One region of the Clostridium senegalense genome, then DNA from elsewhere that is predicted to be linked to it. Evidence: a T-box and tRNA genes for the amino acid it is inferred to sense, from the RefSeq annotation. Region 1 holds a T-box; the other holds one or more tRNA genes.
What was found. A T-box is a leader RNA that pairs with one kind of tRNA and senses whether it is charged. The one in region 1 lies ahead of thrS (threonine--tRNA ligase), so its partner is inferred to be a tRNA-Thr.
Positions count from the first base shown of each region.

Region 2: it has a tRNA-Thr gene. The T-box ahead of thrS (threonine--tRNA ligase) is inferred to sense a tRNA for this amino acid. The anticodon was not compared.

Region 1 covers NZ_JAHLNC010000004.1:52,732-57,173, forward strand. Annotated here, with positions in the region: gene KQI36_RS08915 (SH3 domain-containing protein) at 86-1,411, opposite strand; T-box leader at 1,653-1,861, shown strand; gene thrS (threonine--tRNA ligase) at 2,020-3,957, shown strand; gene KQI36_RS08925 (Sapep family Mn(2+)-dependent dipeptidase) at 4,265-4,442, shown strand, end outside.
Region 2 covers NZ_JAHLNC010000004.1:225,043-229,484, reverse strand. Annotated here, with positions in the region: gene rlmB (23S rRNA (guanosine(2251)-2'-O)-methyltransferase RlmB) at 1-382, shown strand, start outside; gene KQI36_RS09860 (NYN domain-containing protein) at 401-910, shown strand; gene sigH (RNA polymerase sporulation sigma factor SigH) at 986-1,630, shown strand; tRNA gene KQI36_RS09850 (tRNA-Thr) at 1,715-1,790, shown strand; gene tuf (elongation factor Tu) at 1,867-3,060, shown strand; gene rpmG (50S ribosomal protein L33) at 3,323-3,472, shown strand; gene secE (preprotein translocase subunit SecE) at 3,508-3,732, shown strand; gene nusG (transcription termination/antitermination protein NusG) at 3,778-4,299, shown strand; gene rplK (50S ribosomal protein L11) at 4,391-4,442, shown strand, end outside.

The sequences.
Region 1 (4,442 bases):
TTACTAATTAAGCCTATTGTTTTAATATGAATTATATCAAAATTTTTTTTATTTTTCTATAAATCAAAGTTTTTTATGAGCTATTCTATATAAAAATCTTTGATGCTATTAAAGCATCAATATAATTTTGTCCTGAAGTTGTATATGCTATACTCATGGGAGTTAACGTTACACCATTAGCTTTAATGTATTTTAAATCTCCAGTTTTTGTTTTGCATATACAAGATAAATAAAATCCTATAGTGTCATGGATAATATAATATTCTTCATTATATTTTCCTAAATAAATCATTACATGTCCTTTCATATATAGTATACTTCCTGGATGTAGCCAATCCAAAAAGTTTTTCTTCTGGTACACTTTCAAACCATTCATTTTTTTTACAATACCTAAATTCTCATCTGATTGATTAGAAGTGTTTCTCGGTATATATACCCCCATGGTTTTTAACACATCTAATACTAAACTTGAGCAATCTCTTGAAAAAAAGTCTCCTCCCCAACCATATCTTTCACCTAAAAATTTAAAACTTTGTTTTATTATATTTTCCTCAGTGTAATGTAGAAATCCAACTTTTACATCAGCACATATAGGTATTAGTGTTTTTACAAATTCTAATTTTCCGTTTTTCTCATTTCTTACAGGTAAATAAATTACATAACTCGCTAGAACATCCATATCATCAACTTCATTTGGTATACAGTTTCTTTCCACAAGCCTTAATTTCACACCCATATCTATGGGAATTAACGATGTTCTTTTATCTATTGGATTATAATTTGTATAAATTCTTCTACCTGTTACAATTAAAAAATCTTCAGATTTTGTATATTCTTCTATATCATTTTTATTTCCAATCGCTAAATATTTTTTTCTAACCCAACCTTTGCAATTATAACTTTCAATAAAATACCATTCTTTATCATAACTTTCATGAAACACCAAAACAGGTTCACATATATTTATTGCTGACTCCATTAACCTATCTATAACATACTCTTCTTTATTATCAAAAAATTTATCATCTGTAGGATATGATTTTACAACGGTTCTATAAGTTATAATTCCATATTTAACAACTGGATTATATGGTATTTTATCAATAGCTAAATTTGTTTGTAATTTTTTTATATCCTCTTCATTTAATTTTAAACCATTTCTATACATTTCTTTTTTTATAGGACCACTTATAGATAAAATTAAATCTACTACTTCATTTTTAGCATATTGAATCTTAAAGTCAAATATATCTTTTATATGATTAGTTGATATACTTTTGTTATTAAAACTTTCAATTTTATCATAACATCCTATTATTCTAGAAGATGTTTCACTATGCCTTATCCAAAATTCAGGATTTAACATTTCATGGGTTATTTCCGGAATAGTTGAATTAAAATGTTTTTCCATAAAAAATCCCCCCTTCTTATATTTTTCTACTTTACTGTACACCTACAATATATTATATTTTTATACATTACTGGTTATACTTATAAAACAAATACTTATTAAATCTCTTTACTTAGTAACCTATTAGGATATATAATAATAATATATAAATAGTATGATATTATATTGTTTATATATTTCTAACATATTTTTTCTTTATTAATATTGACATAATATTTTTTAATGTTATAATATTAAAAAGTTTAATACTATGACGAGGACAGTAGACTATCGATACATTTTCAGAGAAAGGGTACATTAGCTGAAAGTATTCTTAAATGGAATTTAGTTGAAAACCACCTCTGAGTGACTCTAATAAAGTCCGGTAGACTCCGTTACAAGTCTAGTACTAAAGTGGTCTATTTTTATAGGCAAATTGGGTGGAACCACGGGTTTATACTCGTCCCTTTCTTTTTTAAGAAAGGGATGAGTTTTTTTATTTTAAATTAATAAACTACAAATAAATTTTAAGTTTATTTTTACATAATATCAAAATAAAAAATCATTTTACTACTTAACAAAATAAATCATTATTTTGTATCATTAATTGAATTAGGAGGAGTTTTAGTATGATAAAAATTAGTTTAAAAGATGGATCTATAAAAGAATTTGAAAATGAATTATCTGTTTTAGATATAGCTAAAAATATTTCAGAAGGATTAGCAAGGGTTGCTTGTGCAGCAACTGTTAATGGCGAAGTAGTTGATTTACGTCATATAGTTGATAAAGATTGTGAACTTAATATATTAACTTTCGATTCTCAAGAAGGTAAGGATGCATTTAGACATACAGCTTCTCATATATTAGCTCAAGCTGTAAAGAAATTAAATCCTTCTGCAAAACTTGCAATAGGACCTTCTATAGATAATGGTTTCTATTATGATTTTGATGTGGAAAAACCATTTACTTTTGAAGATTTAGAAAAAATTGAAGCTGAAATGAAAAAAATCGTTAAAGAAAACTTACAAATTGAAAGATTTGAACTTCCAAGAGATGAAGCTATAAAGCTAATGGAGGAATCTGGAGAAATTTATAAAGTAGAATTAATTAAAGACCTTCCTGAAAACGAGGTTATATCATTCTACAAACAAGGTGATTTTGTTGATTTATGTGCAGGACCACACCTTCTATCAACAAAGCCAGTTAAAGCATTTAAACTTACTAAAATTGCAGGAGCTTACTGGAGAGGTGATGAAAAAAATAAAATGCTTTCTCGTATATACGGAACTGCATTTACTAAAAAATCAGACTTAGATGCGCACATTGAAGCACTTGAAGAGGCTAAAAAAAGAGATCACAATAAACTTGGTAGAGAATTAGAACTATTTACAACTTCTGAACCGGTTGGCCAAGGTCTTCCTATTTTATTACCAAAAGGATCTAGAGTTGTACAATTACTTCAAAGATTTGTTGAAGATGAAGAACAAAAAAGAGGTTATTTATTAACAAAAACTCCTTTAATGGCGAAAAGTGATTTATATAAAATTTCTGGACATTGGGATCATTACAAAGATGGTATGTTTGTTTTAGGTGATGAAGAAAAAGATGATGAAGTATTTGCTCTTCGTCCTATGACTTGCCCATTCCAATTCATGGCTTATAAAGCTAAAAAGAGAAGTTATAGAGACTTACCTTTAAGATACAACGAAACTTCTACTTTATTTAGAAATGAGTCATCTGGAGAAATGCATGGTCTTATCCGTGTAAGACAATTCACAATTTCTGAAGGACATTTAGCTGTAAGACCTGACCAATTAGAAGATGAATTCAGAGGAGTTGTTGATTTAATTAACTATATGTTAGATACTTTAGGAATTAGAGAAGATATAACTTATAGATTCTCTAAATGGGATCCAAACAACAAAGCTAAATATATAGATAAACCAAAAGAATGGGAAGAAACTCAAGATAAGATGAGACAAATCCTTGATAATCTTCAATTAGATTATACTGAAGCTGAGGGTGAAGCAGCATTCTATGGTCCTAAACTAGACCTTCAAATAAAAAATGTTCATGGAAAAGAAGATACTATAATAACTGTCCAAATTGATTTCTCATTAGCTGAAAGATTTGGAATGACTTATATAGATAAAGATGGTAAAGAAAAACATCCTTACATTATTCACAGAACTTCTATTGGATGTTATGAAAGAACATTAGCTATGCTTATAGAAAAATATGCTGGAGCATTCCCAACTTGGCTTGCACCAATTCAAGTTAAAGTTCTTCCTATATCAGAGAAATATCACGATTATGCTGAAGAAGTTACTAAAGAACTTGAAAAAAATGGATTAAGAGTTGAAACTGATTATAGAGCTGAAAAAATAGGATATAAAATTAGAGAAGCTCGTAATGAAAGAGTTCCATATATTCTAGTTGTAGGTGAAAAAGAAGCTGAAAATAAAGAGGTGGCCATCAGAAGTAGAAAAAATGGTGATGAAGGTGCTATAGCATTAAAGTCATTTATTGAAAGAATTACTGTAGAAGTAGAAAATAAAGAAAAGTAACTATTAAAGCAACACTTAGCAGTGTTGCTTTTTTCTACATTAAATTACAATATAATATTATAATTTTATCAAAATAGTTAATAACATTTAAATTTAATTAACTTTTTCTAAACTTTTTTAAATTTAGTTTAAGTTTTTGTTTCATTTTAAAGTATACAGTAGATAAATCATCTTTTTAAGAGGTTCTTTTAAATATTCTATTGTAATAGCACTTTGCAGAATTGCCTGTTTATTGTAGTAAATTTAAAATAGTGATAAAATTTATCATATACAAATTGAGAAAAATAAATATATTTGGGAGGCGCTTATGAATAATATTGAAATACAAAACATAAATAAATTTTTACAAGATAATAAAGAAAATATAATTAATGATATAAGAGACCTAGTTGCTATACCTAGTGTTTCTGAAAATTTACCAAAAGTTAAAGAATGTTTAAAAACAATTATATGTAAGGCTGAGAAAATGGGTTTTAAAGCATATA
Region 2 (4,442 bases), 170 kb from region 1:
AGAAGTTTGTGGGGTACATGGAATTATAATTCCAAAACGAAAAAATGTTGGAGTAACACCTACAGTTTATAAAACAGCAGTTGGTGCTACAGAACATATGAGAATAGCGAAAGTTACTAATATAAATACTACTATAGATGAATTAAAAGAACAGGGACTTTGGATTTATGGTGCAGATATGTCAGGTGAAGTATGTTACAAAACAGACCTAAGTGGAGCGGTTGCATTAGTTATAGGAAGTGAAGGAAAAGGTATGTCAAAACTAACAAAGGAAAAATGCGATGTGTTGGTTAAAATACCTATGGTTGGACAAATAACTTCATTAAATGCTTCAGTAGCAGGTGGAATATTAATGTATGAGGTGTTAAAACAAAAGTCTTAATGACTTTTGTTAATCATTGTGAGAATAGTTTTTGTTGATGGATATAATGTAATAAATAGTTGGCCAGAATTAAAAGAAATTAAGGAATATAGTTATGAGTCAGCTAGAGAAAAATTACTTGACATAATGCGTAATTACTCAGCGTTTTGTGGTTATAAAATAGAAGTGGTATTTGACGCTCATATGGTTAAAGGAGCTTATGAAAAAAAAGAAAAACATGATAAGGTAAGTGTGGTATTTACTAAAGAGGGAGAAACAGCAGATGGATATATAGAAAAAAAAGTGAATCTAATAGGACGAAAATTTGAAGTATATGTAGTTACATCTGATTCCTTAGAACAACAAGTTACATTCCAAAGGGGTGCTAGTAGGATGTCTTCTTTAGAATTTTATCATGAAGTTATGAAAGTTGAGAGGAAAATAGGAAAGAAATGTGAGAAGGTATACTCTCAAAAGAGGAACTTATTTGAAGATATGATAGATGAAGATATAGCAAAAATATTAGAAAAGATGAGAAGAAGTCAGTAATAGTAAGCTTGACGCAATTTTATAATACTGTATAATCTAAAGTAAATTCATAGTTAATTTTTGGAGGGAATGCTGTTGGAAAAAAGGGTTGACAATGGAGAAAATAAAAATTCCTTTATAGATAAAACGGATGAAGAAATAGTTATATTAGCTAGAGAAGGAAGCAAAGAAGCATTAGACTACTTGTTATGTAAATATGAAAATTTTGTTAGGGGAAAAGCTAAATCATATTTTTTAATTGGGGCAGACAGAGAAGATATATATCAAGAAGGTATGATTGGACTATTTAAAGCAATAAGAGATTTTAGATTGGATAAATTGGCATCATTTAAGGCATTTGCAGAGCTTTGTGTTACAAGACAAATAATAACAGCAGTTAAAACTGCTACTCGCCAAAAGCACATTCCTTTAAATACTTATATATCTTTAAATAAACCAATATATGATGAGGAATCTGAAAGGACTTTAATGGACATAATATCAGGGGTTAAGATTTCAGATCCAGAAGAATTAGTTATAAGTAGAGAAGAATTACAAAACATAGAGAATGAAATAGGGCAAGTGTTATCAGAACTTGAAATGGAAGTTTTAATGTCGTATTTAGATGGAAAATCTTATCAGGAAATTGCTTGTGATCTTGATAGGCAAGCAAAATCAATAGATAACGCTCTTCAAAGAGTTAAAAGAAAATTAGAAAAATGTCTAAATAAAAGAGTGTGATTTGCGTTGACAATACATTATACATATTGTATAATGAATAACTGATATAAAGCAATTTATACGACGCACTTGAATAAGGAAAATGCCCATATAGCTCAGTAGGTAGAGCGTCACCTTGGTAAGGTGGAGGTCACCGGTTCAATCCCGGTTATGGGCTCCAAACTCGTTGAGGGATGACAACACGCCAGGATGAGTTTATAGGATAAATATTTAAAGATTAAAAGGAGGAATTATAAATGGCAAAAGAAAAATTTGAAAGAAGTAAACCGCACGTTAACATAGGAACTATAGGACACGTTGACCACGGTAAAACAACATTAACAGCTGCAATCACAACAGTATTAGCAAACAGAGGATTCGCAGAGGCATTTAAATATGACGAAATAGATAAAGCACCAGAAGAAAAAGAAAGAGGAATCACAATCAACACAGCACACGTTGAGTATGAAACAGATGCAAGACACTATGCACACGTTGACTGTCCAGGACACGCTGACTATGTTAAAAACATGATCACAGGAGCAGCACAAATGGATGGAGCTATCTTAGTTGTATCAGCAGCAGATGGTCCAATGCCACAAACAAGAGAGCACATACTACTAGCATCAAGAGTTGGAGTACAATACATAGTAGTATTCTTAAACAAAGCAGATATGGTAGACGATCCAGAATTATTAGAATTAGTTGAAATGGAAATCAGAGAGCTATTAAGCGAATATGACTTCCCAGGAGATGATATTCCAGTAGTAACAGGATCAGCATTAAAAGCATTAGAAAACCCAACAGATGCAGAAGCAACAGCATGTATCATGGAATTAATGGGACACGTAGATGAATACATCCCAACACCAGAAAGAGCTACAGATAAAGCATTCTTAATGCCAGTAGAGGACGTATTCACAATAACAGGAAGAGGAACAGTTGCAACAGGAAGAGTTGAAGCTGGAATTCTTAAAGTTGGAGACGAAGTTGAAGTAGTTGGATTAAGCGAAGAGAAAAGAAAAACTGTATGTACAGGAGTTGAGATGTTCAGAAAACTTCTAGATCAAGCAGAAGCAGGAGATAACATCGGAGCTTTATTAAGAGGAATACAAAGAACTGACATCCAAAGAGGTCAAGTATTAACTCAACCAGGAGCAGTAAATCCACACAAAAAATTCGTAGGTCAAGTATATGTACTTAAAAAAGAAGAAGGTGGAAGACATACACCATTCTTTGATGGATACAGACCACAATTCTACTTCAGAACAACTGACGTAACAGGATCAATCAAATTACCAGACGGAATGGAAATGGTAATGCCAGGAGATCACATCGACATGAACGTTGAATTAATAACTCAAGTAGCAATGGATGAGGGATTAAGATTCGCGATCAGAGAAGGTGGAAGAACTGTAGGATCAGGAGTTGTTACTTCAATAGTTGAGTAATAATAAAAAGAAATCACCATATAGGACTGGGTTTCTAACCTAGTCCTTTTAAAAGGCATTTTAAATAAAAAGGCCAAAATGAATAAAAAATGAAAAAACAGAAATACTTACCAATGATAAAGCTACTAACTAATTTGTTGACATATTTAAAAACTTGTGATAAATTAATTGGGTAGTTAAAAATTCGGATTTTAATTTCTAAGTATAAAGACAATACGATTAAGTTTAAGATAAATCACTCGTAAATTAGGAGGTGTAGACTGTGAGAGTTAAAGTGACTTTAGCATGCACAGATTGCAAACAAAGAAACTACAATACAATGAAAAACAAGAAAAACAACCCAGACAGAATAGAAATGCAAAAATATTGCAAATTCTGCCACAAACATACACTTCATAAAGAAACAAAATAATTAACCTAATATAAAATTGGGGATGTGAAAAAAAGATGGCTAAGAATGTTGAAAAAAAGTCAAATACAAAAAAGAAGCGTTCAGGAGTCATTCAGTTTTTTGTAGACTTAAAAGCTGAGTTCAAAAGAGTAACTTGGCCTTCCAAGAAAGAAATTAAAAAAGCTTCTGGAGCAGTGATTAGCTTTTGTCTTCTTTATGTGATTCTAGTAGGTTTGTTGGATACTGGTTTCAATAACCTCTTTAAAATGTTCTTCAAATAATAGAAAAAGGGAGGTAGGGGATTGGTTTAATCAACCCCTGAAGTTATGACAGGAAAAGCTAAGTGGTATGTTGTTCATACTTATTCTGGATATGAAAACAAAGTTAAAGCTAACCTTGAAAAAGCTATTGAAAATAGAAATCTTGAAGAGTTCATTCATGACATTCAAGTTCCTATGGAAGAACAAGTTGAAATCAAGGATGGCAAGAAAAAAGTAACTTACAAAAAAATATTCCCTGGATATGTAATGGTTAGAATGGTTATGACAGATGACTCTTGGTATATCGTAAGAAATACTAGAGGAGTTACAGGATTTGTTGGACCGGGATCAAAACCAGTGCCTCTAACAGAAGAAGAGGCAAAAAACATGGGAATTGTTGAAAAATCAGTTTCTATAGATATAGAAATTGGGGAACAGGTAAAAATAGTATCTGGCCCATTTGCAGAATTTGTGCTTTCTATACAAGAAATAAATATAGAAAAGCATAAAGTAAAAGGTTTAGTTGATATGTTTGGCAGGGAAACTCCTGTTGAACTTGATTTTAATCAAATAGAAAAAATGGATTAAGCTTATAAGATAAAATCTTAATATAGATTTATTCTTATTAAGTGGGAGGGCTTTTAAAGTCCGATTACCACAATATAGGAGGTGTAAACTCATGGCTAAGAAAATAACAGGAATGATAAAACTTCAACTTCCTGCAGGGAAAG